3 regions of the Dyadobacter sp. HNCC25DJ187 genome follow, and region 2 is predicted to be linked to each of the others. Evidence: riboswitches for the same ligand, from Rfam matches in the RefSeq annotation. Region 2 holds a riboswitch; each other region holds the start of a gene.
What was found. Region 2 has a riboswitch for thiamine pyrophosphate ahead of thiS (sulfur carrier protein ThiS). Riboswitches for the same ligand answer to the same signal wherever they lie in the genome.

Region 1 (10,600 bases), on a different contig from region 2:
ATATAATTTTATAAAGAATTTATAAGTCAATAATCATCTATAGAAAAGTTTAAAATCTATAGCCGGACTTCGACCAACATCGGATAGCCACAGCCAAAGTAATTTGGAATGAATATCTGGCACAACCGAAAAATGATGAGCCATGTGTTTTCAGGGATAAGTGCGTTGCTACCTTGCACAAACCTTTTATTTTTCGGAATGATTTATAAAAAATTGGTGTTTGGAATTGACACATATTCTAAGCAATTTTCCAGTCTTTTTCTCAAATGGCCCATCATATATTATCATTTCAATAAATCGACTGTATAAGGGCACTAAAAAGCAGTGAAAAAAAGTTCTAGGCATATTGTATTCAGTAACTCACCATTTTAAACAGTCCGCAAACAACAATAGATGAAAAGCTACATTGACCTGATTCAGCAAACGTTCGAGTTCCCGACTATGGAGTTTAACGTTGACAATAATGAATTGCTGTTCAACAATGTACCATTGATGGACATCATCAAGGAGCATGGTACGCCGTTAAAATTAAACTATCTCCCCAAAATCGGAGAGCATATCGGAAATGCGAATATGTTTTTCAAGAATGCCTTCAAAAGGCATAATTACAAAGGGAGCTACACCTACTGCTATTGTACCAAGTCATCCCACTTTAGTTTTGTTCTGGAAGAAGCACTGAAGCATAACATCCACCTGGAAACTTCTTCTTCTTTCGACATACCTATTATTCGTGAGTTGTACAGGCGTGGGAAGGTGAGCAAATCGACTTATATTCTTGCCAACGGATATAAACGTCCGCTTTATACGCAATATCTGAGTGAACTGATCAACGAAGGGTTCAATTGCATTCCTATCCTGGATAACCTTCGGGAAATCGAAGCGTATGAAAACCTGGTAACCGCTGATTCCATGAATTTGGGTATCCGCATCGCCACGGACGAAGAGCCTAATTTTGCTTTCTATACATCACGCCTTGGTATCCGCTACAACGATGTAAACGAACTCTACAAGGAAAAAATAGCGCCTAATCCGAAGTTTAAGCTAAAAATGCTTCACTTCTTTATCAATACAGGTATCAAAGACAGTGCTTATTACTGGAGTGAATTAACACGCTTCATGTTCAAGTACTGTGAAATGAAAAAGATCTGTCCGGATCTGGATTCAATTGATATCGGTGGTGGTCTTCCTATTCAGACATCCTTGTCTACAGGATATGATTATCAACAGATGATTGATGAGATTGTTGAAAATATTCAGTGGATCTGTAACAAGAACAATGTGCCGGCTCCTCACATCTTTACAGAGTTTGGCAGCTATACGGTTGGCGAAAGCGGAGCGGTGATTTATGAAGTAATCGATAAGAAACTTCAGAATGATAAAGAGCTTTGGTACATGATCAACGGCTCATTTATTACACAACTTCCTGACTCATGGGGTATGAATCAGAAGTATATCATGATGCCGATCAACAACTGGGATAGTCCTTATCAGAAAGTCAATCTTGGGGGATTAACCTGTGATTCTCAGGATTTCTATAACAGTGAAATGCACAGTGCCGACTTGTATCTTCCGATTTATGAAGATGATGAGCCACAATACATTGGGTTTTTCCATACAGGTGCTTATCAGGAGTCGCTGGGTGGATATGGTGGTATTCAGCATTGTCTTATTCCGGCTCCGAAACATGTTCTTGTGGACCGTGATGAGGAAGGACGCATTACCACACGTGTTTTTGCAACTGAGCAAAACAGTGATTCAATGCTAAGACTTTTGGGTTTTAAAGACGAATCGTATGTTTCAGCAGAAGAAAATCGTAACAGAACCGAACAAGAGGCGGAACAGCAGGAGGAAGAGTTGATCGAAACAAAAATCTGATATCTTATATAAAGTTCTTTGAATGAGTTCGTTATTAGTCATGCGAAAACGCTCATTCAAAGAACTTTTTTAATAACTTTACAGTCACATCTAACAATTGATACCTGATGAGAAAATTATTCTTCCTTCTTGCAGTTGCTGGTACTTTCGCTTTTGCTTCATGTACAAAACATGCGTGCCCTGCATACGGGTCTGTTCAAAAAGCGGCACCTACTCAGGCGGAAAGGGTTTAAGAAGCCTGTTTCAGAATCATTGCAGCGGCTTCGGCCAGATTGGCAACACCATGATCTCCAACCAGCGTTTCATGCTCTGACAAGATCTGTATGGTGTGCAATTCCACTTTTTTACCTGCAAGCATATCCCTTCCACGGTCACCCACCATCCAGGATTGGGATGCATCTATATTGTATTTTGCAATCGCCTTCTCAATCAGCAGTGAATCCGGTTTCCTGGATAAGGATTTACCCGAAAATTCGGGATGGTAAGGACAGAAATATAAATCGTCCATAACATAATCCGCAGCTTCCTGCATCTTCTCGTGAATGGCATATACCAGCTCGGGGCCATATAGCCCTTTGGCAATACCCGCCTGATTGGTAATGACAATAAGCAGATACCCGGCAGCCTTCAATGCTTTTAATGCCCCAGGTACACCTTCCGGAATGATGAGGTCATCTATTTTGGTTATATAATTTCCAAGCTCTTCGTTTAATACGCCATCTCTGTCAAGAAAGACGCATTTTGTTTGGGGGGATGGGGAGTTGGGCATGGGCTGGAATTTGAGGTTACACAGAGGAGCACAGAGTTATTAAAAAGAGAGCCACAGAGAAAGTTGTTTTTTCGTTGTATTATATACAGAAATAATACTCTGTGCAACTCACCTTAAACTCCGTGGCTCTCTGTGTCCCCTTTTCTCTATGAAGAATACTCCTTCACAGATTCAATGAAGCAGCGTACTTTATCCGGATCGGTATCAGGATATACTCCGTGACCAAGGTTTGCGATGTACCGTTGTGTACCAAACTGATTCACCATCTTCTTCACTTCCAGCTTGATCTGATCATAAGATGCATACAATACGCACGGATCAAGATTTCCCTGAAGTGTCTTGTTTGGGATCAGTTTTCTGGATTCAGCAATATCCATGTTCCAGTCAAGCCCCACTACCGAGCAGCTTAATTGCCCGATCTCTTCTCTGGCGAAGAATGCTCCTTTAGCAAAAACAGTAACAGGTACTTCTGTGATGGCATCACAGATCTGCTTGATGTAGGGTAAGGAGAAAATTTTGTATTGTTCAGGAGACAGGATACCTGCCCATGAATCAAAGATCTGTACAAGATCAGCACCCGCAATAATCTGCGCTTTAAGGTAAGCAATCGTACTATCTGTTATTTTCTGAAGTAGCAAATGCGAGAATTCAGGATCTGCATACAGATGCTTTTTAGCAACCGAGAAAGTCTTGGATCCCTTTCCTTCTGTCATATAACAGAAAATAGTGAAAGGTGCTCCGGCGAAACCAATTAGAGGAACGCGGTTTTCCAGACCTTGTTTGGTCAGCTTGATTGCATCAATGACATACTTCAGATCCACTTCCGGCTCGGCCACATGCAGCGAATCCAGATCAGAAAGCGTATGTACCGTCCTTGGAAAAACCGGTCCACGCTGCTCAATCATCTCATACGGCAATCCCATGGCTTCGGGTATCACCAGGATATCAGAAAAGATAATAGCCGCATCCACACCCAGCAAATCTACAGGCTGAAGGGTAACTTCTGCCGCCATTTCCGGTGTAGTGGCCAGTTTGATAAAACTACCTGCTTTTTCACGAACTGCGCGGTATTCAGCCAAAATACGGCCTGCCTGACGCATCATCCAAACAGGAGTGCGCTCGGTTTTCTCACCCCGTGCAGCACGTAATAAAAGGTCATTTTTCAGATTCATGCCGCAAAGGTAGGCTGAAAAAATTTAAACGCAGAGTTCAGGAAGTTTTTTGAATGAGTGTGTGTCTTATTTAAACGCAGAGTTCTAGGGAGTTTGGCGCGGAGTTTCGCTGATTTAGATTATTGCTTTATTCGGTTCGGGTATACACAAGGTGAGCCCTATCACACATGGCTGTTATTCCTTGTATTTCGCTTTTGGATTTGACATATAACTGTTCAACGGGCGTAGCATAACAATTATCAACTAATTCACCCCTGGTTTCGTAGGTGACTTCCAAAAATTTCTGTGAATCGACTTCTGTAAATCTAAATTTCCCTTGTATCGTTTTCGCAGTTCCATTCGCTTCCCTCGTCTTACTTGCCGTACCATCTGCATAAAGAATGTAAAACTCCTGCATATTTAAATCAGAGCCTTTCAATATCGGACTATTTGCTATGCTTCTACCTTGTGCAGAATACAATCGCCACTTTTGTGGAAATTTTTCTGAATCAAACTTCGCCACCTCTGGTTCTGCATCTTTTTTGCAAGCTGAGAGTATAGTCAATAAAACTGTAAATAAGAATAGATTTTTCATTTGGATCCATTTAAGTGCCTGATCTTATACTTCCAATCAGACACTTAAAAGTCAAAATACGTTGGAATCACAAATGTTTTTAACAACACAGAGTCACATTAAAATTCAGCAGAATTATACATGATAAACTCTGCGAAACTCTGTGCCAAACTCCTTTACTCTGCGTTCAACCCCAAAAAATCAAAATTTAAAATTAACCCCTACCAAAAAGTTGGTCCCGGCCTGTGGGAAGTAGAAGTTTTCCCGGGTCTGTACACCTCCGGAAAAGAATCCGTAGGTATATCCGTTGGACTCATATCTTTCGTTGAAAATATTATTGACCAGCAAATTGAAAGATATTTCCTTCATCCAGCTCGGCTGAACCGACCAGGTCAACCGCAGATCATTGGTGAAATAGCCATCCAGTTTCCTGGTTTCGTCCGATGTATTATCCAGGTATTGTTTGCTCACATATTTAGTCAATAAAGCCAGCTCCACATTCTTTTTGGGACTGAGAGTAAACTGACTGCCCACGATCACATTCGGAGAAAAAGAAATATCTGTCTGACCATGACTGATCGTGCGGTACTCATAGGTATCGTAGTCAATCACGTATTCGGTAAAATCTTTAATCTTATTTCTGCTGAAAGTAGCATTGGCATTCCATTTCAGGTATTGATTAAAAACTACTGCACCTTCCAGCTCAAGGCCCATACGGTAACTTTTCGGAACATTAACACGAATTGCATTACCCACGTCATTAATTTGTCCAGTGAGCACCAACTGATTGTTATAGCTCATCAGATAATAATTCGCAGCAAAAGCCCACTTGCCTTTTTGTGTACGCACACCTGCTTCTATATTATGCATCGTTTCATGCTCCGGAAAAAGATTAGCAGTTGCAAATGTAAAATCGTCCCGGTTTGGCTCTCTGTTACCCAGGCTATATGACGCATATACCGATGCCTGAGGAGCCAGCTGATAGGTAAGTCCAGCTTTGGGATTCAGGAAATGATATTGCTGATCCACATCGTGCAAGAGTTGATCGTTGTCTCTGCCATGAATAGAGTGACTTACAGCACGGAACTGGATATCAGCAAAGGCATTCAGCTTATCGGTAAACTGATAGTACACTTTCCCGTAAAGGTTAAAGTCTTTCTTTATGCCCTTATTTTCATAATACTGATGTTCACTGGATACATTACCTGCATTACGGGCCCAGATAATCTGTCCGTAGTGATCTCCGTCATAGTGATTCAGGCCTCCGCCAAAGCTGGCAGTCAGCTTTTTGAAACTGTTATAATCCAGGGAGAATGTAGTCCCATAAAAGTAGTTATCAAGCCATCTTCTTCTGATGATATCCGTACTTTCCAATGTATCGGCTCCGATTATGACATTAGGCAGATTATATTTACTGTATTCGTCATTGGCTCTGAACTGCTCATAATGTCCAAGACCTCTTACCAGAAATGCGTTCAGGTTCAGCGTAACCTTGTCACTCAATGTATGTGAAGTTACAAGCTGATAATGATCCTGACGGTAATTGTCTACCTCATTTTTATAAGTGTAGGAATTGTAGGTCCGATCACCGGAAGTAAGCAGGTTTTCAGCATCCGCTTCACCTAATCCGTTACGTTCTATGAAATCCAGAATTCCCTGACGATCGCCTCTCAGCTTTGCTTCAGGCACTCCATTCCAGGACTGATATGTTCTTTCTCTTCCGGAAAACACATTCGCTCTGACAAAACTCTTTTTACCGTAATATGCACCTGAAAGGTAGTACGAATGAAGATTAGAAGATGCCCTGTCCACAAAGCCATCCGATGAAATACGAGACAATCTGCCATCTACGGAAAATTTATTATTCATCAATCCGGTGCCCAGTTTGATGGTATTCCGAAAAGTATTGAACGAACCGAAAGAGTTGTTCAGCTCAGCATAGGATTCCTCTCTGAAAGTATTGGTACTGATATTAACACTGGCACCGAATGCGCCCGCTCCGTTGGTAGATGTACCTACCCCGCGCTGTATCTGAACACTATTTACAGAAGAAGCAAAATCAGGCATATTCACCCAGAATACACCCTGACTTTCTGCATCATTATAAGGAATACCATTGACAGTAACGTTGATCCGGGTCGCATCCGAACCACGGATACGAATTCCCGTATATCCTATTCCTGCTCCGGCATCGCTTGTACTGACCAGTGAAGGAGTGAAATTCAGCAATACAGGTAAATCCTGACCGAGGTTTTGCTTCTCTATCGATTCTGTACTTACGTTGGTGTAAGCCATCCCTGTCTTGTCATTTACACGGGTAGCACTGACGATCACCTCATCCGCCTGGTATGTACTTTTGTCTAGTTTAATTTCAATACTTCTGCTCCCTGTTTCCAATGCAAGCTTCACAGACTGATACCCTACATAGGATACCTGAAGTTCTGCAATGTTCTCAGCTATATCCTTCAAAGAAAAATTCCCCTGCTTGTCTGTAGCCGTACCGCGGATCTCTCCTGCACGAACGGTAGCACCGGGCAGCGGCTTGCCATCGGCAGCATCAGTGATTCTACCGGCAATGGTTTTTTGGGCGTAAACCCGTGAAATGGTAGTTGTAGTCAATAACAGCACAAACAGACAGGCCGTAACGTTTCGCATAGCGATCATAATGGTTACGAACAGGCAGGGGCCACCTATCCTCGATGATTAAAATAAAGATTCGATAACAGCTAAGAATGGTACTGATCTGAAAGTTTTTAACCTTCTTTTTCTGTTCATTTAAGCTTTCTCTCCCTACGCCGGCATTACCCGGATCAGGTGTTATGGGTATGATCTCAGCCCGTTCGGTTGGGCACCCCTATGAGATTCTGTTGCAAAGGTAGATTACATTAGCTGAGGAATCAACACTGAAATTGATATTGTATATATTGAAGCTTCGTTATATGATTTAGAAAACCTTTCATACATTTCAAACCGTTAACTTTTCCGTATTTTTACTTAGCAAATCCAACTTCATTTCAAAAGCGTATATTTAATGGCTCATCCTACCGATACATTCATGAACACATCTCAACAGGCAATAGAACTTGAATACCGATATGGCGCTCATAATTATAAGCCCATGCCGGTGGTTCTTTCCAAGGGACTCGGCGTGTATGTATGGGATGTTGATGGAAAGCAATATCTGGATTTCCTTTCTGCATACAGTGCCGTGAGCCAGGGACATTGCCATCCGAAAATTGTGCAGGCAATGATAACCCAGGCGCAAAAACTGACGCTGACGTCACGTGCTTTTTATAACGACAAGCTTGGTGAATGTGAAGAGTTTCTCTGCAAGTATTTTGGTTATGATAAGGTACTGATGATGAACAGCGGGGTTGAAGGAGGCGAAACGGCTCTGAAACTAACCCGTAAATGGGCTTATAAAGTAAAAGGTATTGAACCTGATAAGGCAAAGACAGTATACGCTTCCGGCAATTTCTGGGGCAGAACGCTGGCTGCCATTTCATCTTCTACCGATCCATCCAGTACTGATGACTATGGCCCCTTTTTACCCGGTGTAGTGATCATTCCGTATGACGATCTTGATGCGCTGGAAAATGCATTTCGTACCGATCCCGACATTGCCGGTTTCATGGTCGAGCCTATCCAGGGAGAAGCCGGAGTAGTCGTTCCAAAGGAAGGTTACCTGAGAGGGGTACGTGAACTTTGCACAAAATACAATGTCCTTTTTATTGCTGATGAGGTACAGACCGGAATCGGCAGAACGGGCAAAAGGCTGGCATGCGACTGGGAAGATGTAAAACCGGACATATTGGTATTAGGAAAAGCGCTTTCGGGGGGAACCATGCCTGTATCTGCGGCTCTTGCAGATAACGAGATCATGCTGACTATCGCGCCCGGCGAGCACGGCTCAACCTATGGAGGCAATCCACTTGCGTGTGCAGTTACCATAGCTGCTTTGCAAGTCGTAGAAGAAGAGAAGCTGGCTGAAAACGCTGAAGCAATGGGTACTCTTTTCAGGTCGCGCATGGAGGCACTTCAGGCGCAATGTGACCTGATTGAACTGGTCAGAGGCAAAGGTTTGCTGAACGCCATCGTGATCAGGGATACAGAAGATAGCCCCACAGCTATGAATCTATGTTACAAAATGATGGAACAGGGTTTACTATGTAAACCCACCCACGGCAATAAAATCCGATTTGCACCTCCGCTTGTCATCAATGAAGCACAGATGAACCACGCATGCGATATTATTTCTGAGGTTTTTATAAATTATAATGCATAGAAAAATGCTATTGAAAAGAATTATTATATCACTGGTACTATTGCCACTGCTGTATGCATGTAAAGACAAGACAGTAGAGCCGGCTACTGACAGTCAAACAAATGACTGGATCCTTTCAAATATGAAGTATTGGTATTACTGGAACGATAAAATCCCGGCTAGCCCTGATATGTCGCAGGGACCTTCGGCGTTTTTCAGTTCACTGTTATTTAAATACGACCGTACGTCAAACCCGAATGGCGACCGCTTCTCATGGATACAGGAAAGTGCTGATGAACTCACATCATCATTGAACGGAAATACAAAAACAACTGGTCTTGATTACCGGTTAGTTATTTATCCTTCCGGCAGCTCCAATGTCGTCGGAATAGTCCTCTACACACTTCCTGGCTCCCCTGCTGCCAAAGCCGGCTTCAAAAGAGGAGATATTTTTACACATATTGATGGGCAGAAGTTGACCACAACCAACTACAATAGTCTTCTCAGGGGAGACGGACCACTGAAATTCACGGTCGGTTCTATCAGTGATGCCGGCGTGATTACGGAGGGTACAACTCAAAAAGAGGCAGCCAAGCTCGACTTACAGGAGGATCCTATACACTATGACACGACTTACCAATACGGCTCCGACAAAATCGGCTACATCGTTTACCATCAGTTTGTACCCGGTCCTGACAGCGTCAGTGGTTCCAAGGCTTATGATCAGAAACTGGATGGCATTTTTGCCAAATTCAAAAGCTCCGGTGTCAATTCTCTCATCCTGGATTTGCGTTACAATGGAGGAGGTTATGTGAGTTCTGCTACCAATCTTGCAAGTTTGATCGGGAAAGTAACCAACAACGATATATTTTATTATAAAGAATATAATGCTACGGTGACGCCCGCTCTAGAGAAGCAATACGGCGCTAGTTTCTTCTATGAGAAATTTCAGACTAAATCTCAGAATATAGGTCAGAGCCTTAATAATCTGGTTATTATCACTTCCAAAAACTCTGCATCAGCGAGCGAATTACTGATCAATGGTCTTAAGCCTTTTATGAACGTAACGCTGGTGGGTGACGTAACATATGGTAAAAATGTGGGATCTATTACGATTACTGGTAAAGACAAGGGAATCAAGTGGGGCATGCAACCAATTGTTACAAAATCTTTCAATAGCCTCAAACAGTCTGACTATTCCGTGGGCTTTACCCCTACTGCATCTGTGATTGAAGGATCAAAACTATATGCTTACGGGAGTTTACGTGATCCGCTGTTGAACAAAGCTTTATCTATGATCACAGGTAGTCCCCTGGCCCGAGGCCGAGTTACTGAAAGCACACCGGTTTATCAGGAAATCAGCTCTTCTGTCACCAGTAAAGCAGCAGGAAGCAATATGTTCTTCGATAGGTAAAATCCCTCAGAACTTACCCAGATTTTCAGCACATTGTGTCAGGCAAAGTTTTTGTATATTCACAACTGTACTTTCACAATAAAAACTAAACACACATGGGTATTTTAACCTGGATTATCGTAGGGCTTCTTGCAGGAGCCATTGCCAAAGCACTTCACCCGGGAAAAGATCCTGGTGGTTTTATTGTCACCATTCTGATAGGTATTGCAGGAGCCGTTGTCGGAGGTTGGATATCATCACTGTTCGGTTACGGAAAAGTGGACGGCTTTGATATCGGAAGCTTGTTTATCGCAATACTTGGCGCAGTTCTACTTCTTTTCTTGTACAGAAAGTTCAGTTCCAGGACTTAGTATATTAAAACAGATATTAACCGGTGAGGGAAACAGAAGCAATCTGTTCTCTCACCGTTTTTATTGCTATTTTTACAGAATTTATAATTCAATATCCAACCGAACGTGTTATGAAGCTGGTGAATGATATGACTGTCTGGTTTTTGAAGCGACGCTTTGAAAGGATCGAGCAGTTTATGAAGAATCCGGTTGAAACCCAGCAA
Region 2 (10,600 bases):
TGTATATCGAAACACCAACCAGAAGAATAGACAATAAGAACGGGATTCTCCATCCCCAGTCAGCAAACTGATCGGCACCAATGAGATTCTTTGTGACCACGATAATACCAAGGGAAAGAAACAGCCCCAATGTCGCAGTAGTTTGTATCCAACTGGTGAAAAAGCCACGTCTGCCAACGGGAGCATGTTCAGCCACATAGGTAGCAGCACCGCCATACTCTCCGCCGAGCGCCAGCCCCTGCACCAATCTTAGAATAAGCACTAATATTGGTGCAGCATAACCTATGGTTTCGTAAGAAGGAATAAGACCGATCAGAAATGTAGATCCGCCCATAAGCACGAGGGTAAGCAGAAATGTATATTTCCGTCCTATCAGATCTCCGAGGCGACCAAAAACCAGGGCACCAAACGGCCGGACAATGAAACCCGCAGCAAATATAGCTAGGGTGTTTATTAGAGCTGAAGCACCGGCGTCACTTGGGAAAAGTTGTTGTCCGATGATCACCGCAAGACTTCCGAAAATGTAGAAATCATACCATTCAATAAGTGTTCCCAGTGATGAGGCAGCGATTACCTGCGTGATACTCTGTGTAACGTTGTCGTTCTTAGAACTCATGGGTAAAAATCAGGATAAAGTAGCGGGTGATTCAGTGTTACTACCAAACCAGTGTAACAAGGAATATTAAACTAATTTCTACGAAAGTAACAATCTGCACGACGTTACTCATGTGGTTTTGCAAAAACCTGTATTTTCATGTTTTGGTTGTATATGATGCCTGGCAAAACACTATTTCATGCACCTCCGCTGATGTTTTGTAGTCAGGTTTGGTAATATCTAAAAACCTGTACAACTTGATTGCTCTTAAATCCAACATCATGGGCAAAAACCTGATTCTAACACTCATACTATCTCTGACTATCGGGCATGTACGTACGATAGCCCAACCAATATCGCCAGACTCATCTTTGATCGTAAAAAAAACGACTGATTTTGATGTAGACGGCAAGGGATCCTCCTCAAACTGGCAGACTACACAATGGCTTCCTATAATCATTCAGAACAACTCCCAACAAAAACAACCTGGCAGACAGTACATATCACGTATCAAAGTTCTTTATTCAGAGAAAGGCATGTATTTCCTGTTCGACTGTGAAGATCAAAGACTTACCTCCACGATTCAGGAGGACTTTGGAGCCTTGTATAAGGAAGATGTCGTAGAAGTTTTTCTGTGGCCCGACACTTCCGTTCCCATCTATCTTGAATATGAAATATCTCCGCTAGATCATGAGTTGGTGATCCTTGTGCCTAATCTGAAAGGAGGAATGCAAGGCTGGAAACCATGGAATTATACCGGCGATATGAAGGTAAGACATGCCACGAGTGTTCAGGGAAGTTTGAAAAAGAGTATGGCAGCGGTGGAAGGTTGGAAAGCCGAATTTTTTATACCTTTTTCTCTGATGAGTCCAATCGTTCCACAAATTCCAGTATCTGGTACTATATGGAGAGGGAATTTTTATCGTATTGATTATGATCAGGAACCCGCCTATTATTCCTGGAAAAGAACGAATGGCAGCTTTCACGAATATCAAAAGTTTGGAACCTTATTATTTGAGTAGCCATGAACTCAATCCGATTCAAAATGGCCTATACTAAAAAAGTCCTCAAGTTGTAAAACCCAAGGACTTTCTTCAGTATCTATATTTGAATCAGGAAGTATCAGATCCTAATCCAAACCATTTGCTTTTTCTTCTTTTTCAACCTCATCTTCACTTTTTCTGGTGAGATCAGGATCATCGGCTGGCTTCCTGGTCGGTTGCGTGTTAGTAGGTATATCCGGAAAAACAGGTGCCTCTCCAATTGCCTTACTTCTTTCCAATATTGCTGGTTCTCCTCGTTGACGTGCCATAATGATTGTTGTTTGGTTATGATTACTAATACATTACATCTGACCAAATCAAATAATCATTCCAGCGGTGGTTAACTGTCATTTTGCTAAAAATCGTAGACAAACAGCCCGCTGCTGTTTCATTCCTGACACCGTATATACTTTATATCAATCCTCCTGCAATATCAGTTGCATAAAAACTGCATCCAGCCACTGATCAAATTTAAAACCCACCTCACGCAGATACCCTTTTTCTATGAATCCGAATTTTTTATGAAACTCAATGCTGCCTCTGTTAGATGCATCAATAACACCAATCATCGTGTGAATGCCTGATTCGCCGGCCCGCTGTATAAGACTTTTCAATAACCTGCCGCCAACACCCAGACCTCGTGATTTCTCATCCAGGTATATGGAGTGCTCGACACTAAATCTATAACCTATTTTGGGTTTGAAAATATTATACGAACCGTATCCTATCACTTTTTTGTCATGCTCGGCAACAATTACGGGCATTCCGTCCTCAATCATTTTCTCGAACCAGGCTGTTTGCTCCTCCAGCGTCCTGGTCTCGTAGTCGTAGATGGCTGTGGTGGTTAGAATCGCCTGGTTGATGATGTCAAGAATGACAGGGAGGTCTTTCGGAGAAGCATTTCGTATGATCAGATCCATTAAAACAATATACTGTTGTTTGCGTAGTGTTAAAATTCAAAGTTAGCCCAAAATACTAAAAGTCAAATTATTCGACCTGTCCATGCAGGAACTTTATAACATTTATTTTTCATTCCTCAATTTTTCCAATAGCTTTGTCGAAACTTTAGGGGTGTCCCATATGCGGACTGAGATAATACCCTTTGAACCTGATGCAGTTAGTACTGCCGATAGGGAAAAGTCGGAGATAACCATTCATTGGTATCTATATGAATCTTTCGCGAGGTCCATTCCTGAAGTTTTATTTACAAAACGTTATTCAGAATGGAAATCAGCATCAATCAGCAACTTACGGAAATCTCAGAAAATGTGACGGTGCAAAAGCTACTGACTTCTCTATTTTCTAATCCCGGAAAGGGGATAGCCGTAGCAATCAATCAGAGCATCATTCCTAAGTCACAGTGGGAAAAACACATCCTTCTGCCCGACGACAAAGTCACTTTAATCAGAGCCACACAAGGCGGCTAAACGCCGGCTTTGCATTCCAAAACATCCGAGTTAAGATTCATCCCACCATTGCCGACACGACCGGCCAAACAGCACATATACATGAAAATTGAAAAAACACCAGGTGAAAATGTAATCACCCGTACCCCGTTTCCGGCTTCAAAGAAAATTTATGTAAAGGGAACCATTCACAACATCGAAGTTGCGATGCGGGAGATCACACTGTCTGATACACGCATACACGGCAAAACAGGTATCACAGATGTCAATTTACCAGTTACTGTTTATGACACGAGTGGTCCTTATACAGACCAAAACATTGCTATTGACGTACGAAAAGGTCTCAGTCCGTTAAGAAAGTCATGGATTATGGACCGTGGTGATGTGGAACAATTGGATACGATATCCTCCGACTATGGCAGGCAAAGGCAGCTGGAGCCAAGTCTGGATTCCTTACGATTCGCCTGCAACAACAAACCGCTCCGTGCAAAATCGGGACAAAATGTATCTCAGCTTCATTATGCAAAACAGGGCATAATCACTGCAGAAATGGAGTACATTGCCATACGGGAGAACCAACGAATTGCTGAGCAAATCGAGAGGCTCGATAAGAAAGACCGCTTTCTGGCGCATCAACATACCGGTCAAAGTTTTGGAGCGAACACTCCAAAAACATGGATTACACCTGAGTTTGTACGCGAAGAGGTCGCATCCGGCAGAGCTGTAATTCCTTCCAATATCAATCATCCCGAAAGTGAGCCCATGATTATTGGGCGAAATTTTCTGGTTAAGATTAATGCGAACATAGGTAATTCTGCTGTTACTTCGAGCATTGAAGAAGAAGTTGAAAAAGCTGTATGGGCGTGTCGCTGGGGAGCCGATACAATTATGGACCTTTCAACAGGTAAAAACATACATGAAACCCGTGAGTGGATTATCCGCAATTCCCCTGTTCCCATTGGTACAGTTCCCATTTACCAGGCACTGGAAAAAGTGAATGGCAAAGCAGAGGATCTAACCTGGGAATTATTCAGAGATACCCTTATCGAGCAGGCTGAACAAGGTGTCGATTACTTCACGATACACGCCGGAGTACTTTTGAGGTATATTCCGCTGACAGCCCGGCGTGTCACCGGCATCGTTTCCCGCGGTGGTTCTATTATGGCCAAATGGTGCCTTGCCCATCACAAGGAGAACTTCCTTTACACGCATTTTGAAGATATATGTGAGATCATGAAAGCTCATGATGTAGCATTTTCACTTGGTGACGGTTTAAGGCCGGGTTCCATTGCAGATGCGAATGACGCAGCACAGTTTTCCGAACTGGAAACCCTTGGCGAACTGACGAAAATTGCGTGGAAGCATGATGTGCAAACCATTATTGAAGGTCCGGGACACGTACCCATGCATATGATTAAAGAGAACATGGATAAGCAGCTGAAGCATTGCCATGAAGCACCGTTCTATACACTCGGACCATTGACTATGGATATCGCGCCCGGATACGATCACATCACTTCTGCAATCGGCGCGGCAATGATCGGCTGGTTTGGAACGGCTATGTTATGTTATGTCACTCCCAAGGAACACTTGGGATTACCAAATAAAAAGGATGTGAAAGATGGGGTAATCACTTATAAGATTGCTGCACACGCTGCCGATCTTGCGAAAGGACATCCGGGAGCACAATATCGTGATAATGCACTTAGCAAAGCCCGATTTGAATTCCGGTGGGAAGATCAGTTTAATCTGGCTCTGGATCCTGACACTGCAAGGGAATTTCATGACGAAACATTGCCTGCTGAAGGTGCCAAAGTAGCTCATTTCTGTTCGATGTGCGGACCCAATTTCTGTTCGATGAAAATTACGCAGGATGTACGCAATTATGCTGAAGAAAACGGCCTGATGGAGCAGGATGTATTGCAGGAAGGTATGCAAAAGAAAGCGCTCGAGTTCGCCGACAAGGGAAGTGAAATATATCTGTAATGAAACTATTGGCCATATCCAGTCCCGATTTTATCCCTCACGAAGCCCGTATCATCAACGGACTTTTCAGGGCGGGACTGGAATATATCCACATCAGAAAACCGGAATGTACCCTGGATCAGTTAAGGGTCCTGCTTGATGAGATCGACGAAGAATTCATCAGCAGGATTGCTGTTCACCAACATCATCAAGTGGTTTCAGAATTTAAAATTTTCAGGTTGCACTTTACTGAATCAATCAGAAGAAAGACGAATGAAAACGAATTGAAAAATCTGAAAATGCGGGGCTACTGTTTGAGTACCTCGGTTCACGATTTGGAAGAAATGGTAAATTTGAACCCTTACTTCAGCTACACCTTTTTCGGGCCGGTATTTGACAGCATTTCAAAGTCGGGGTATAAAAGTTTGCTTGCCAAAGACTTTTATCTGGAAAAGAAATATAAAACAGTTCCGGTAGTTGGCCTCGGAGGGATTACTATTTCCAATCAACAACAGGTAAAGGACATGAATTTAGATGGTGCAGCTATTTTGGGAATTTTATGGCAGGAGCCCTCAAAAGCCATTGAAGTTTTTACATCGCTGGCTTCTGCCATTAACTCTTAAAAAGAATAATACTGGCAGAAAAGCTCATGCCTATGCAAAATATTAATGACATGATTGACAAGCTACAATTCATATCTAATCAAACCGACGAACTTAGTCATCTGGAATGCATCCAAATTGCATTGGACGCAGGATGTACATGGATTCAGCTTCGCATTAAAGACCAACCAGAAAAGTATGTTTGCGAAATTGCTCATCAGGCAAAAAACCTATGTGATAAGTATGATGCGAAATTAGTTATCAACGATTTTCCGACAGTAGCAAGAGAGGTAAATGCCTACGGTTTACATCTTGGCCTACAAGACATGACAATTTCCGAAGCCCGAAAAATCACAGGTTCAAATATCATCATCGGCGGAACGGCCAACACTGCAAAAGATGTACGCAACCGCATAGAAGAAGGTGCAGATTACATCGGACTGGGACCATACCGGTATACCAGTACCAAGCAGATTCTAAGCCCTTTCCTGGGTTTGGACGGATACCGCGCAATCATGACAAATCAAGCTAGACAAAACAAGCAGATTCCCATAATTGCTATCGGAGGTATTACAGATCATGATATAAATGGTCTGGTATCAGTTGGAGTGCATGGCATTGCTGTTTCGAGCTTAATAGTTCAGGCTGAAAATCCTGAACAACTTATTTCAAAAATTCAAAAAGCACTATGTTAAAAATAGCAGATAAAGCATTTTCTTCCCGCCTGTTTACGGGTACTGGAAAATTCAGTTCTTCCGAATTAATGCGTGAGTCGCTGATTGCTTCCGGTTCGGAATTGGTGACCGTGGCATTACGCCGTGTAGATATGAACAGAGCCGAGGACGACATTTTAATACACCTTAAACACCCAGGTGTCAATCTGTTACCTAATACGTCCGGTGTCCGGACAGCAAAGGAAGCAGTTTTTGCAGCCCAATTGGCGCGGGAAGCATTGGAAACGAATTGGCTCAAACTGGAAATTCATCCGGACCCTAAATACCTGATGCCGGATCCGATTGATACATTGTTAGCTACAGAAGAGCTCGCAAAGCTCGGATTCATCATCCTCCCCTATATCCATGCTGACCCCGTTCTTTGCAAAAGACTTGAAAATGCAGGCGCTTCTGCTGTAATGCCATTGGGCTCTCCTATCGGAAGCAACAAGGGGTTAAAAACCATTGATTTCCTGGAAATCATTATTGAACAAAGTAATATTCCGGTGGTGGTTGATGCTGGCATAGGATCTCCCTCGGATGCGGCGAAGGCAATGGAAATAGGTGCGGATGCTATTCTTGTGAACACAGCTATCGCAGTAGCCGGAGATCCAGTTCAGATGGCAAAAGCATTTCGTATGGCCGTTGAAGCCGGCAGAATGGCATTTGAATCCCGATTAGCCGGACAGGGTCATTATGCAATAGCCAGTAGCCCACTAACCGCTTTTTTGGATGAATAGCTTTAAAGATGTATTTGAAACCCATGACTGGGACACTGTAAAAAACAGCATCTATTCGAAAACCGGATCAGATGTGCAGCGTGCCCTGGAAACAAATAAACGCACACTGGAAGATTTTAAAGCATTGATCTCTCCCGCAGCGGCAGCTTACCTGGAACCGATGGCACAGCTCAGCCGCCAGCTAACACAGAAGCGATTCGGGAAAATCATTCAGCTTTACATTCCGCTATATCTATCAAATGAGTGTACCAACATCTGCACGTATTGCGGATTCAGTCTTGATAATAAAGTGCGAAGAAAAACGCTGACCGAAGAGGAAATTCTCAAAGAGGTCCACGTAATAAAAGACCTTGGTTATGATCATGTATTGCTGGTAACAGGTGAAGCCAATCAGACTGTACATGTGGAATATTTCAAAAAAGTACTCAAACTGATTCGCCCCCATTTTGCACATATTTCCATGGAGGTGCAACCTCTGGATACAGAGGAGTATACAGAGTTAATTCCCCTGGGACTTACGTCAGTGCTGGTGTATCAGGAGACCTATCATAAAGAAGACTACAGAAAACATCACCCTAAGGGCAAAAAAGCTAATTTTAATTACCGACTGGAGACACCTGACAGATTAGGCCAGGCAGGTATTCATAAAATGGGCCTTGGGGTTTTAATTGGACTGGAAGACTGGCGAACTGATAGTTTTTTTACTGCGTTACATCTGCAATATCTGGAAAAAACATATTGGCAAATACGCTATAGCCTTTCTTTTCCACGCCTGCGGCCCTTTTCAGGAGGATTGGAGCCTAAGGTAGAAATGAGTGACAGGGAACTGGTGCAACTGATTTGTGCTTATCGTTTATTCAATGAAGACATTGAACTTTCTTTATCGACCAGAGAATCCGAAAATTTTAGAGATCACTGTGTGCAACTAGGAATTACTTCCATCAGCGCCGGATCAAAAACGAACCCCGGAGGCTACGCGGTGGAGCCGGAATCATTGGAGCAATTCGAGATATCGGATGAACGTAGCCCTGAATTGATTGCCAATATGATTAAATCGAAAGGTTACGAACCCGTCTGGAAGGACTGGGATAGAGTGATGCAGTTCTGAATTAGCGGGTGATTGGCAATTATCGTAAAGAAATAGATAGGCCCGGTAACTAACCACTGGAAAAATGGAACCATTAGAAAGAAAACGATACATCCGTCAGATCACACTTCCCGAAATGGGGCTGGAAGGGCAGCAAAAACTTAAACATGCAAAGGTACTTGTCATAGGAGCAGGTGGCTTGGGTTGCCCTTTGCTTCAATACCTTACTGCGGCAGGAGTTGGCATAATCGGAGTTGTAGATGACGATACTATCGATCTTACCAATCTGCATCGGCAGATTCTATATTCTCCGGCTGATATTGGCAAAAACAAAGCATTAACAGCGGTAGAAAAACTATCGGTGATGAATCCGTTTGTGAAACTGACCGCTATTCCGGTCCGACTCAGTAAGCAAAACGCATCTGAAATCATTTCCGGATATGATGTAATTGTAGACGGTTCCGATAATTTCCCGACAAGGTATTTGGCCAATGATGTTTGCGTGAAAGAAGGCAAGCCACTTGTATTCGGATCTATTCTCAGATTTGAGGGACAGGTTTCTGTCTTTAATCACAAGGGAGGACCTACCTACAGATGCCTGTTTCCTGAGGCAGAGGAAGGTGATAATTGTGAGATTGCAGGTGTGCTTGGTATATTACCTGGTATCATCGGCACCTATATGGCCAACGAAGTAGTGAAGATTATCTGTGACATCGGTGAAACACTATCTGGTAAACTACTTATCATCAATACGATCAACAATCGCACTGATATTTTTTCTTTTAGTAAAAGTGTTCCTGATACTTTTGAGAGAATCAATCAATCTGATCCAGTCTCCTTATCTGATTCAAAACAGATAGTCTTCTCAACCTACAACGCACTTTTGTCAGCAAATCCTGACCAACTTTTGTTTGTAGATGTGCGCGAGGAATATGAGTATGACGAAGACTTTGTATCTGGCATCAACATTCCCTTACCTGATCTACCGGAAAAAATAACGGATTTGCCAAACGAAAAAACAATCATTTTTTATTGCCGCAGTGGTGCACGTAGTAAAATGGCTGTGAAACTGTTAGCAGGAAGAAATTTCGAAGGAGATATTTACTGGATGAAAGAAGAGTAACACCAATTTCATTAGTTCAGTTAAAGTAATAATTTAACTAAGTTTCATTGCTTGTGCATTTCCGATCCTGCTATCATCACAGTTCGGATTGCTCAGGAAAACTATCGGAGTAGATAACAGGTTAGCTGGAAAATACCCTGACCGTTCAAAAATATTATTCAAATAATAACTCTATAAGTTTGGTAGATTAGATGGTTTTAGTAGTTTTGCATCCACTTGATATTTAGCATACAACAAACAAAACTATCAATGTTGCAAAAAGTCCTATCACTGAAACTACCTTCACTTAACATCTGGGTCATTCTTCCAATAAGTATTCTGGCTTTAACTGCTGTTATTTTGCTGTTTACAAACGGAACTGTATCCATTGATCAGGAAAGTATTCAGTCTTTTATTCAAAGCGACTTTGCGTTGTATCTGTTGGTAGGATTGGGAGCTCAACTCGTCGACGGCGCACTTGGAATGGCTTATGGTGTAACGTGTACTTCATTTTTATTGAGCCTCGGTGTAACTCCCGCAGTCAGCAGTGCAAGCGTACACGTGGCGGAGATGTTTACAACAGGCGCCTCTGCGATATCACATTTTCGTTTTAAAAATATCAATAAAAAATTATTTAAAAGTCTGCTTATTCCTGGCGTTTTAGGAGCTGTAGTGGGTGCCTATTTACTATCCGGCGTTATTGATGGTGAATTTATTAAGCCATTTATTGCATTCTATATGTTGGTATTAGGATTAATTATTATCCGAAAGGCCATTCAGAAAAATCATGTAAAGAATAAGACTAAACGACTTGGTCTGCTTGCAGCATCCGGAGGTTTTTTGGATTCGATAGGCGGTGGTGGCTGGGGACCTATTGTAACCTCCACACTGCTTGGACAAGGTCGTGACCCGCGTTATACGATCGGCTCGGTGAATGCTGCGGAATTTGCTATTACGTTCGCCAGCGGAATTACATTTCTCATATTTCATGGTGTAAACAGCTGGCAAGTTGTACTCGGACTTATTGTGGGGGGTGTAATTGCTGCACCATTCGGAGCCTTGGTTGTAGGAAAAATCAAGCGTAAACCACTTATGCTAATTGTCGGTTGCCTTGTTATTTTCCTAAGCCTTCGCACAATTCTAAAAAGTACCGGCGTATTGTAGACAGTCCATTTTGGGCGTTGCGTCAAAATCAGTAGATTTGCTCAAATCTGTTTCCCATCTATGACTTCTGATTTCGGCTACATCTTACTTTTCATCATTGCAGGTATTGTTTTGATTGGTCTCATGCTGACTATAGCTAAATTCCTCCGGCCGCATCGTCCGAATGAAGAGAAGCTTAGCACC
Region 3 (10,600 bases), 1.3 Mb from region 2:
TATCTTCACCTTTGACAGTCGCAGCATCGCCGATCTCAGATATGTTTTTGATTTTGAGCTGGGCAGGAAGTTCTATGGCGCTGCTGTCCTGAGCTTTTAGAGCCAAAGGCTTTTCATAATTATTCTCGACAATTTTCTTGTCGTTCATGGTAACGAAATAATCAAATCCATCTAAATCAAATCCTACAGGCAGCGGATTGTGGATAAGCAAGTTCAGTTTTACATCTACAGTACTATCAGTAATGTTACTAACCTGGCCAATACCTAATTCAACTTTGGGCTTCAAACCTGAAACAGGATTTTCATTTTCACCTGTATACTTCATGAAAAGAAACCAACCACCGGCTGTTACAGCTATTATTAAAAGGATGATCAGCGAGATTTTGACCGGTCTTGATGCGCCCATGTAGATTCAGGTTTGTAATGTATGTTAGCTTACAGTCATTTCAAAAACCATTCCCACAAGGAATATTTATCCACTATAGTACTCGTAAATCCATAAAAAAAACAGCCAGACTGAATTTAATTTCAAACTGGCTGCTGGTAAATCAGAAAATAACCTACGATAAATTTAATTTGCCATGATCGCCGCCGTCCGGTGTAGTGCCTGTCACGGCTGCCTTAAGCATGGAGAAAAATACAACCATACGCGACGAATTGCTATCCCAGTAAGCCGCTTCATCTGTCGTAACTTTTAGAAGTACTAAATTAGGATCATCCTTACCACCAGGAAACCAGGCTTTTGTCATAGGATTCCATAGTTCCTCTTTCTTTTTCTCATCATGCACTAACGACGCCTGTCCTGCTACACTCAGGTAACTATTGTTTTTGGGATCGGCATAAATCAACGTTACGCTTTCTCCCCAGTTTGTCTCCTTCCCTATATCCGTGTTTCTACTCGTGAAAAACCATACATTTCCGGCATCATCTATGTCGAGCGTAGTCATTGGTCTGGAATCTATCCTTCCGTTTCCGAAGGTAGTATACATACAAAATCTTATATCTTCACCCAGTGATTTTAGTTTCTTGATAGCATCTGTATCCCTCAGGTCCTTTTCCATAATGATTTGTTTTTGTTTGTGATTCGGATATGTATGCTAAAACAACTGTTCCAAAACCTGAATGACGGGTCAAAAAACAGGCAGATAGCGAGCTGCTGTCTGCCTGCTAAGATCGGTTTAAAATATCTATTGCTGCTCTCTCAACAGCTTTTCATATTCCTTTTTCGCCATATCTACTTCATTGGTATGACCATAAGCTGATAAGTAATGGGAAACCAAACCAATTCCCCAACCAAACATCGGCCATATAGGCCAGGGGTAAGCCCGATGCGTCCAATTATCCCAGTTTGTCAGGAGACTGTTACCGCTCGTAAGAAAATAAATCAACCACAAACCGCCGATCACTAGTGAATAGGTACGGAGGTGCACTTTAAAAGCAGCACGGTGTTTGGCTTTTTTCCAAAGGAATTCATTACGGGGAGTTTCCATTTTTTCTGCTATTTTGAATGAGTCGATTGCTATTGATGTCGTCTTTTTAACAACAATTCAAAAGTAAAATACACGTGAAAAAGAAACCAATCAATATGGACAGACTCACAATTTAATCGGATGAAATTTCAGATTAGATAGATGAACTGTTCCTAAACCGGCCATTGTTCAAGCCTGTAAGCGCTATCCCAGAATACGTACTCTAAGCGCGATGCAGTTATATAAGCATTTTGCATCTTTTTTCTCACCTCGTGTGAAGCATTTTCAGCTATTCGATCACAAATTGTTATCGCCTTTTCAACGGATATAGCAAACTCCTCTCCTGCATAGGCATCAATCCAGTTTTGGTAAACATTAGGCTTCGACTGATTCAGGTAGATATAATCTCCAACCTTTTTATAAATCCAGAAGCAAGGCAAAAGTGCTGCTACCGCAACCTCATAGCTTTCAAATGCACTGGCAGACAAAAGGTAATTGGTATAGGCAAAGCAACCCGGCATTTTTACGTTATCGTGACTGATTTCGTATTCCTTAAAATAACTGATATGCAAAGCCCGCTCGACCAGAATGGCATTCTGTGCAAATTCCAGAAAATCCAGCAATTCCTGGCTATTGCCTGCTTTCGTACCGGCAGTGGCCAAAGCACGAGCAAATTCAGCGAGATAAAGTGAATCCTGGAAAATGTAGTATTTAAATTTCTCTACCGGTAGCGTACCTGCTTTCAATTCCTGATTAAAAGGATGATCTTCTATTTCCTGGTAAATTGGCAAAGCTGCTTCCCACATCTCATCTGTGAATTTCATGACCTTACTTGCATTTTAGTGGGTGAATAAGTATGATTTAATGGCCCTGCCCCACTTCCGGTTGTTATGTTTTTACCAGCTTCAATTGCTCCTGCAACATATATCCTGGCATGTTCGACTGCATTTTTAAGCTCCAATCCTAAAGCCATAAAGGATGCGATCGCAGCCGACAAAGTGCAGCCTGTTCCATGCACATTTTTACTTTCAATATAATTGCTTTGCAAGGTTAGCGTTTCCTGCTGATCTAGCGCCAGTACATCATATAGCACCGGACCAACCAGATGCCCTCCTTTCAAAAGAACTGATTTACAACCTTTTGCAATCATTTGAGCAGAAGCCTCGATCATTTCCTCTACAGATTTGATTTGATGACCGGTTAAAATCTCAGCCTCATCCAGATTGGGTGTGATCAGATCTACAATGGGGAATAATTCTGTCCAGAGAATCTCTATAGTTTGCTCCTGAATTAACCTGGCACCACTCGTCGACACCATCACCGGATCAAAAACTACAAAAGCAGGCTTATACCGTTGCAGTATCCTCGCAACGACCCGAGCCACTTCCACAGTGTTGATCATTCCGATTTTGACGGCATCTATGGTAATGTCTTCAAAAATTGCATCCAGCTGCTGCTCGAGAAATTCCGGGGGAACCGGATGAATCCCTCTGACCCCCAAAGTGTTTTGCGCCGTAAGAGCGGTTATGGCAGAGGTACCATAAGCCCCCAGAGCAGCAATGGTTTTGAGATCGGCTTGTATTCCGGCTCCTCCACCACTATCTGAACCAGCTATGGTCAATACAGTAGGATATCTAGTTATTTCTGTGGTCATTTTGGGAAAATATTAAGATTGTGTACTTGCGATGACAAGCTTCCTTAAGGTTTGTGCTGCCTCAAAAGGTGATGCAGCACTGCATATAGCCGAAATAACTGCAATGCCTTTTGCTCCCTCTGTAATAGCTTGTTTGGCATTTATTTTATTCAGTCCGCCTATCACTACAATCGGATGATTGGTATTGTCATGGATCCATCTGAGCCCATCCATTCCCCACGGCGCTTCGGTATCTGTTTTGGATGGTGTTGAGAAAAGCGGACTTGCAGCGATATATGACGGCTTCCACTCCTCAGCCTGAACAACCTGCTCTTTAATCTCCACAGACAGCCCTGTAATTGCATCTGATGGAAGCAAATCCTTCAGTATCGTAAACGGCATATCGCTTTGCCCGACATGTACGCCGTCGGCATGAATGGCAAGTGCCACATCTACGCTGTCGTTGATGATCAGCGGAACGCCGTAAGGGTCCAGAATATCTTTCAATTTTTTACCTTTCTCAATAAAGGCGCGTGTACCAAGTGCCTTTTCTCTAAGCTGTACCATCGTGACACCACCTTTCACAGCTTGCTCTACGACCCAAAAGAAATCCCTCCCAAGACAAGCCCTCTCATCTGTGACAAGATAGAGCTGCAGTTGTTTTTCGAGCTCTGTCATTGTCTGATCTTTGCCATTTGATCCAGCTGTTCACTGCTGATGTCGGCCAATGCATCCAGAAATGCTATCTGAAAAGACCCTGGCAATTTCGCTTTCTTAAAGGCAATTTCTCCGCATGTACCCATGGTAGACGCCGCAGCTACAGCTGCAAAAAAACTATCTTTATGCACTGCAGCAAATGCTCCGGCAATAGCTGACGCTGAACAACCCATTCCGGTAATACGGGTCATCAGGGGTACTCCATTATCCACAAAAGCCACCTCAGAACCACGCACGATCACATCTGTAGCGCCGCTTACGCTCACTACGGATCCGTATTGCTTGCTTAATGCCGTAGCCGCTTGGATACTATCTGTCGAATTCGCTGTACTATCTACGCCTTTTGTTTTCAGGTTAGATCCTGCAAGTGCCAATATTTCAGAAGCATTACCACGGATAATAGTCGGACTTGCCGTTTCAAGTAATTGTGATAAAACCCTATTGCGATATGATGTTGCTCCCGCGCCAACAGGGTCAAGAATAATCGGTTTGCCGAGCTCTGCAGCTTTTCTCATAGCCAGCTTCATTCCTTCCACCCATTGCGGTGACAGTGTCCCGATGTTAACAACCAATGCCCCGGCGATTGAAACCATTTCCTCGACTTCCTCTACAGCATGTGCCATCACCGGTGACGCTCCCACAGCAAGTAAAGCGTTAGCGGTAAAATTCATAACAACGAAATTCGTTATATTGTGTACAAGCGGAACCTGAGTCTGTACGGCGGACAAGCCTTTGCCTGGTTTTTCCATGATCATGTCGTTATAAGTTTAAAAAACGAATGGAGCAATACAGTAAGGAGCCGAAAACGGATAGGAAAGATCATTAAGGGATCTTCATGCGCTTTTTCCTACGACAGCCTCAACTGTATCAGGTTCGAAGGGTATAAATCTCAGTCCATAAATAGGACACCCCTAAAGCCATTCTTAACTGCGAAAGTAGTAGTTTTGATTATAATAGCCGATTAAAATTCATGAGATAGATCTTTTTGACTATTTTTTGGCTGCAATCGCGTAAAATTTCTAATCTTAAACCCATATTAATGCAAAACATTAAAGCTGCAATTTTTGACATGGACGGTCTGCTGATTGACTCCGAGCCTATATGGGCGGATGCGGCACGTGAAGTAATGGAAAAGGTTAACTTTAAACTTACACACGAACTAAAACTCCAGACGACCGGTCTGTCTATCAAACTTTTCCTGGAATTTTGCTATAAAATTCAGCCGTGGCATACACCTTCATTTGAAGAACTTGAACAAGAAATTCTGGAGCATGCACATAAAAACATCCTTGCAAATGCTGTAGCTATGCCGGGCGCAATTGAACTCATAAAAAAACTGAAAGCATTGAATTTACGCCTTGCTGTGGCGTCAGCTTCGCATATGGAACTGATCGAAGGCGTATTAAAAAGACTCAAAATCATTGATTATTTTGAATTATGGCATTCTGGTGAATTGGAAGAATTTACCAAACCTCACCCTGCCGTATATCTCACTACTGCAGCAAAACTTGGATTGAAGCCAGAAGAATGTATTGCCTTTGAAGATTCACACGCAGGCCTGCGATCGGCACATGCAGCAGGCATGACCACTATATCGGTACCTGCGATGGAAGTATACGAACATCCGAAGTTTGATCTGGCTCATTATAAAATACCATCGCTGAACGATTATATTTTTGAAGAAATGTGTGGTCAGCCAGTAAGCATCATTAACGATTAACGTGCTTGAAATCAATGATCGGACTTCGACACTTTAGTTTTGTGATAGGGATACGTATCATCCTGATCATTTTAAGTGTATTGGTGGTTATATGGCTTGGTTCATTACAGACCAACGTAGTCCTGATCTATATTTTGGGTGGCGTATTCATCGCAGCTCAGGGGTCTTTGCTATACCGCTACGTCACGAACGTCAACAGAAAGCTCACCTACTTTCTGGAATCCGTCCGGTACTCTGACTTCACGATTAACTTCCGCCATGACAACAAAATGGGCAGAACGTTTCAGGAGCTCAATCAGCAATTCAATGAGGTACTTGATGCGTTCCGGCAGGCAAGAGCGGAAAAGGAGGCAAACCTGCAATATCTGAATACCATTGTGCAGCATATCGGAACTGGACTTATCACATTTGACAGTTCCGGGCAGGTAAGTTTAATAAATAATGCAGCATTACGCATGCTGAATATTTACCGTTTACACCAGTTAAGTGAATTAAAAGATAAACATCCGCGACTATATGAATTGCTGTCTAACCTGACTTCAGGCGTGAGAGAGCTTTATCGCACTCCTTCCGACCAACCGCTGGCTCTTCAGGGTGCTTCAATTCAACTGCGCGGCAAATGGGTTCGCATTGTCGTTCTTCAAAATATCCAAACAGAACTACAACAACAGGAAGTGGAATCCTGGCAAAATCTTACGCGGGTTCTCCGACATGAAATCATGAATTCCATGACTCCGATTGTGTCACTTGTAGGAACCATGAGGCTAATCGTGAACGAGGATATAGAACGATCTACAACTGACCAGGAAGCTGTCAATGATTTAAAAGAAGCGCTGCAAACCCTTGAAAAACGGAGCAAGGGAATGATGCAGTTCGTAAATGCATACCGCGACTTTACCACACTCCCCAAACCCGTATTTGCCATAATCAGCGTAACTGAACTGTTGCAGGAAGTTGTTCAGCTCTTACAAACAGATCTTACCGCAAATGGTGTGCTATGGCAACTCACTGTGAAGCCGGAAAACCTGAATTTCAAAGTTGATACCGGACAAATACAGCAAGTACTGATTAATCTTATCAAAAACGCTTCTGAATCCTTTTCGTCCCAGACGGACAGACTCATTACCCTCAACGCTTATCAGTCCGACAACTTGACATTTATTGAAGTCAGAGACAATGGCGATGGCATTGAACCGGAAGCAATTGAAAACATATTTATCCCTTTTTATACGACAAAAAAAACGGGGTCAGGTATCGGTCTCAGCCTGTCGAGACAAATATTGCAACAACATAATGGACAGTTGAATGTGACATCCGAAGTGGGTAAAGGAACTGTTTTCACGTTGATGATTTAAAATGTTACTATTCAGATCATTTTATTGCAACCATTTGACCAGCTTTCCTGTCTTCCAAAAAACGACAAAGATGAAGACACTGATATTGAGTTCTCTGGTGGCCTTTATGGCATGCCAAAGCGCAGGAATCGATAAGAAATCGTCAGAGATACATTTGAAGGAAACAGTATCTTTAAACAATGTACCAAAGGCATCTCTTACTTTTTTCGATGTGCATGACAGCCGTTGCCCGGAAGGGGTGAATTGTATATGGGCAGGAAATGCAAGCGTAGACCTACTTCTGGAGGGTGTCAATACGGAAGGTAAATTGACGGAGCATGTAAATATGTGTATAGGCGACTGCCGTTCACAATCCGGAACAGGATCTTTCAGGCAAGCTGATACGCTGGATCATGAATTCGCCGGACAACGGTACAGGTTCATTCTCGAGAGTGTGAATCCACATAAAAAAGTGGATAGTACTTTCACCAAGGATAAATATTCTATTTCTCTCAAAATCGAGAAGCGATAAACAAAAAAAGGGCAAATCCGGTTGACCCGGAACTTTGCCCTTTTCGTAATCACAGTATATCATCAATTTCCCGCCAGCTTACTTCTTTTATATCCGTAGCTGAAGTAGATTACCAGACCAATCGCCAGCCAGATTACGAATATAAACCAGTTGGATGCTCCCAGTTCCGTCATTAAATACAGATTTGTGAGAATACCCATAACGGGTAAAACTGAGAAATTGAATTTAAAACTCATCACAGATAATACCGCCCAGGTAATCCAGAAAATGATTGTCAGCAGCTTATGCTCAAGAATTTCCGCCACCGAAAGCGCCTGCCATTCTGCTATCACTTCCTGACCATAAAATGCCAATCCCAGTATAGCGGCAACAAAGCCAATACCTACAATGAACTTTCCATTGATGTAGGGCACCCGGAATTTGGAACGTGCAGAAATGCCGGTATGATCCAGGTAGAGAACACCGCCGCAAACAAGAATGAATGCAAAGAATGTCCCTACACTTGTCAGATCCACAAAGAAATCCATTTTGAAAAACAGCGCAGGCACCCCTACTACAAATCCGGTAACAATTGTGGCAAATGAAGGAGTCTGATACTTAGGGTGAATGGTTGCAAATTTCTTCCAAAGCAATCCATCACGGCTCATTGTCATCCATATACGTGGCTGACCTAGCTGATATACAAGCAATGCACTGGTAATGGCGATCACAGAGCTCACCGATATAATTCCTGCCATAAAGTCCAGATCATTCTTTTGAAAAACAAAAGATAAAGGATCGCTGACTTTCAGTTCCTTATAATTGACCATTCCAGTCAGTACAAGTGTAATCAATACATACAATACTGTACAGATAATAAGACAGTAAATCATTGCCTTAGGCATATCCTGCTGTGGATTTTTACACTCTTCGGCGGTCGTAGATATCGAGTCAAAACCAATAAAAGCAAAGAAGACAGCAGCAACACCACTGAGTACACCTTTCACGCCATTGGGTGCAAAAGGTGTCCAGTTATCAGGCTTTACGTAAAACGCACCTGCACAAATTACCAAGAGGACTACACCGATTTTCAGGATTACCATAATATTACTGGCTGTACGCGATTCTCTGATACCTACATACACCAATGCTGTTACCAAAAGAGTAACTAATCCGGCTGGTAAATTCATCAAAATAGCGATATCCCCGATTTTAGGGGCAGTGGCATAGGCATTGGCAGCCATTTGTTCGTAAGTACTCAAAGAAGCCATTCCAGAAATCTGCATTTTTTCAAAAGCTTCACCTGCCGCAGATGGATTGACTGTAAGCCAACCTGGAAGTGTGATCCCAAATCCTTTGAGCATACTTACAAAGTACTCAGACCAGGAAATGGCCACTACCATATTCGACACGGCATATTCGAGAATCAAAGCCCATCCGATGATCCAGGCAAACAATTCTCCGAATGCCACATATGCATATGTGTAAGCACTCCCTGAAACAGGGACCGTGCTCGCAAACTGCGCGTAGGAAAGTGCCGTAAATACACAGGCAATGGCTGTGAAGATAAACAAAAGCGAGACCGCCGGACCACCGTTGTAGCTTGCAAGTCCGATAGTACTGAAAATACCTGCTCCAACAATCGCAGCTATACCCAATGAAACCAGATCTCTCACACCGAGAATACGTGCCAAGCCGCCATTCTCTCCATCATGCGCATCCTTTAATATCTGATCAACTGTTTTTTTACGAAATAGAGAAGTGTTTTTTTCCATTCAGGATTAAAAGTTAGGTAAGCACCGCTATTGAATGCGGCTGCGAAAATAAGCATATTCTTCAATGATAAAGGCATGGGGTACCAATATGTTTGAATATCAACATATTGTCAATATAAAATTTTAATTTAAACAATCCATTCAATATTTTATTCCGATGTTTTACATTTTAATATACTTGTCACTTTTAGAACACTCATACTTCCTTAATCTGTCGTAAAGGTTTATATTTACGCAGTCCTTATCCCCAAACATTAACAGCCATTCATGAAAAGTATCCTCTCTTCTATTTTCCTGATTTGCTCGGGTTTCAGCTTTGGCCAGACCATAACTCAATACACCACCGCTCAAGCACATTCCCATAACGATTACGAACAACTCACACCATTTAAAGCAGCATACAAGCAGCAATTTGGTTCAGTTGAAGCTGATCTTTTCCTTGTTAATGATTCATTGTACGCGGCACACAACCGTGAAGATATCAAACCTGAAAGAACTTTTTCCAAACTATACCTCAATCCCATACTCCAGGAAATCAAGAATAACAACGGACAAATTTATTCTCAGAAAGATCTTACTCTTCAGTTACTGATTGATCTGAAAACGTCGGCAGACGAAACACTCACTGCTCTCGTAAAAATCCTTAAACCTCACGAAGCTATCCTGGCACCCAAGGGGCCGGTAAAAATTGTGGTAAGCGGCAATACACCACCACCGGAAGCATTCATCAAACATCCAAGCTTCATTTTTTTTGACGGGCGTCCCGAAGTCCAGTATACCTCCCATCAGCTGTCACGCATAGGACTGGTCAGTCAGGCTTTTCAAAAGTATTCCAAATGGAACGGTGAAGGAGAGTTGCCTGAAAAAGACAAAAAGGCACTTATGAAAGTGATTGACCAGGTTCATAATCAAGGCAAAAAAATCAGGTTTTGGGCTACTCCTGACAACATTCATACCTGGAAGACCATGATGAATCTCAAAGTAGACTATCTCAATACAGATAAAGTAGTACAGATGGGAGACTACCTGCGTACCGCTCCCAGGTAGGACTTTCAATCCTTTTTCGCGTATTAGACTAGTATCGTAAATCCACTCTATTCCAGCTGATATGTCATCACCGTCCAATACTTCGCTTAAAAAAGTGCTAAAACCAATTCATGTTTGGGCTATAGCAGTGGGGTTGGTGATATCTGGTGAATATTTTGGCTGGAACTATGGTTGGGGCGTGTCTGGTACCATTGGTTTCCTGATCGCGACGCTGCTGGTCACTGTCATGTATATTACTTTCATTTTTAGCTTTACTGAACTCACCACATCCATTCCACAGGCGGGAGGTCCTTTTGCATATTCTTTCCGTGCTTTTGGCTGGTGGGGTGGATTTATTGCAGGTTACGCTACGCTGGTAGAGTTTTTAATCACTCCTCCGGCTATTGCTTTTGCA

Region 1: it holds a riboswitch for thiamine pyrophosphate, as region 2 does, so the genes downstream of both, AC1XUE_RS22720 (TonB-dependent receptor) here and thiS (sulfur carrier protein ThiS) in region 2, are expected to answer to the same signal.
Region 3: it holds a riboswitch for thiamine pyrophosphate, as region 2 does, so the genes downstream of both, thiM (hydroxyethylthiazole kinase) here and thiS (sulfur carrier protein ThiS) in region 2, are expected to answer to the same signal.

What each region holds. Positions count from the first base shown of each region.
Region 1 is NZ_JBXHAT010000003.1:345,492-356,091, reverse strand. It holds gene AC1XUE_RS22740 (type III PLP-dependent enzyme domain-containing protein) at 394-1,875, shown strand; gene AC1XUE_RS22735 (D-glycero-alpha-D-manno-heptose-1,7-bisphosphate 7-phosphatase) at 2,105-2,644, opposite strand; gene hemE (uroporphyrinogen decarboxylase) at 2,791-3,816, opposite strand; gene AC1XUE_RS22725 (hypothetical protein) at 3,944-4,390, opposite strand; gene AC1XUE_RS22720 (TonB-dependent receptor) at 4,571-7,024, opposite strand; TPP riboswitch at 7,140-7,235, opposite strand; gene rocD (ornithine--oxo-acid transaminase) at 7,401-8,654, shown strand; gene AC1XUE_RS22710 (S41 family peptidase) at 8,659-10,047, shown strand; gene AC1XUE_RS22705 (GlsB/YeaQ/YmgE family stress response membrane protein) at 10,143-10,397, shown strand; gene AC1XUE_RS22700 (GH3 auxin-responsive promoter family protein) at 10,508-10,600, shown strand, end outside.
Region 2 is NZ_JBXHAT010000002.1:333,069-343,668, forward strand. It holds gene AC1XUE_RS12450 (MFS transporter) at 1-616, opposite strand, end outside; gene AC1XUE_RS12455 (carbohydrate-binding family 9-like protein) at 853-1,617, shown strand; gene AC1XUE_RS12460 (hypothetical protein) at 1,725-1,907, opposite strand; gene AC1XUE_RS12465 (GNAT family N-acetyltransferase) at 2,055-2,558, opposite strand; TPP riboswitch at 2,696-2,791, shown strand; gene thiS (sulfur carrier protein ThiS) at 2,862-3,065, shown strand; gene thiC (phosphomethylpyrimidine synthase ThiC) at 3,147-5,030, shown strand; gene AC1XUE_RS12480 (thiamine phosphate synthase) at 5,030-5,632, shown strand; gene AC1XUE_RS12485 (thiamine phosphate synthase) at 5,665-6,306, shown strand; gene AC1XUE_RS12490 (HisA/HisF-related TIM barrel protein) at 6,300-7,064, shown strand; gene thiH (2-iminoacetate synthase ThiH) at 7,057-8,172, shown strand; gene AC1XUE_RS12500 (ThiF family adenylyltransferase) at 8,237-9,274, shown strand; gene AC1XUE_RS12505 (sulfite exporter TauE/SafE family protein) at 9,524-10,417, shown strand; gene AC1XUE_RS12510 (NADH-quinone oxidoreductase subunit A) at 10,478-10,600, shown strand, end outside.
Region 3 is NZ_JBXHAT010000002.1:1,615,385-1,625,984, forward strand. It holds gene AC1XUE_RS17600 (LEA type 2 family protein) at 1-406, opposite strand, end outside; gene AC1XUE_RS17605 (pyridoxamine 5'-phosphate oxidase family protein) at 561-1,061, opposite strand; gene AC1XUE_RS17610 (2TM domain-containing protein) at 1,188-1,490, opposite strand; gene tenA (thiaminase II) at 1,643-2,293, opposite strand; gene thiD (bifunctional hydroxymethylpyrimidine kinase/phosphomethylpyrimidine kinase) at 2,290-3,123, opposite strand; gene thiE (thiamine phosphate synthase) at 3,136-3,780, opposite strand; gene thiM (hydroxyethylthiazole kinase) at 3,777-4,574, opposite strand; TPP riboswitch at 4,647-4,742, opposite strand; gene hxpB (hexitol phosphatase HxpB) at 4,859-5,539, shown strand; gene AC1XUE_RS17640 (sensor histidine kinase) at 5,554-6,894, shown strand; gene AC1XUE_RS17645 (hypothetical protein) at 6,965-7,405, shown strand; gene AC1XUE_RS17650 (amino acid permease) at 7,468-9,159, opposite strand; gene AC1XUE_RS17655 (phosphatidylinositol-specific phospholipase C/glycerophosphodiester phosphodiesterase family protein) at 9,427-10,206, shown strand; gene eat (ethanolamine permease) at 10,268-10,600, shown strand, end outside.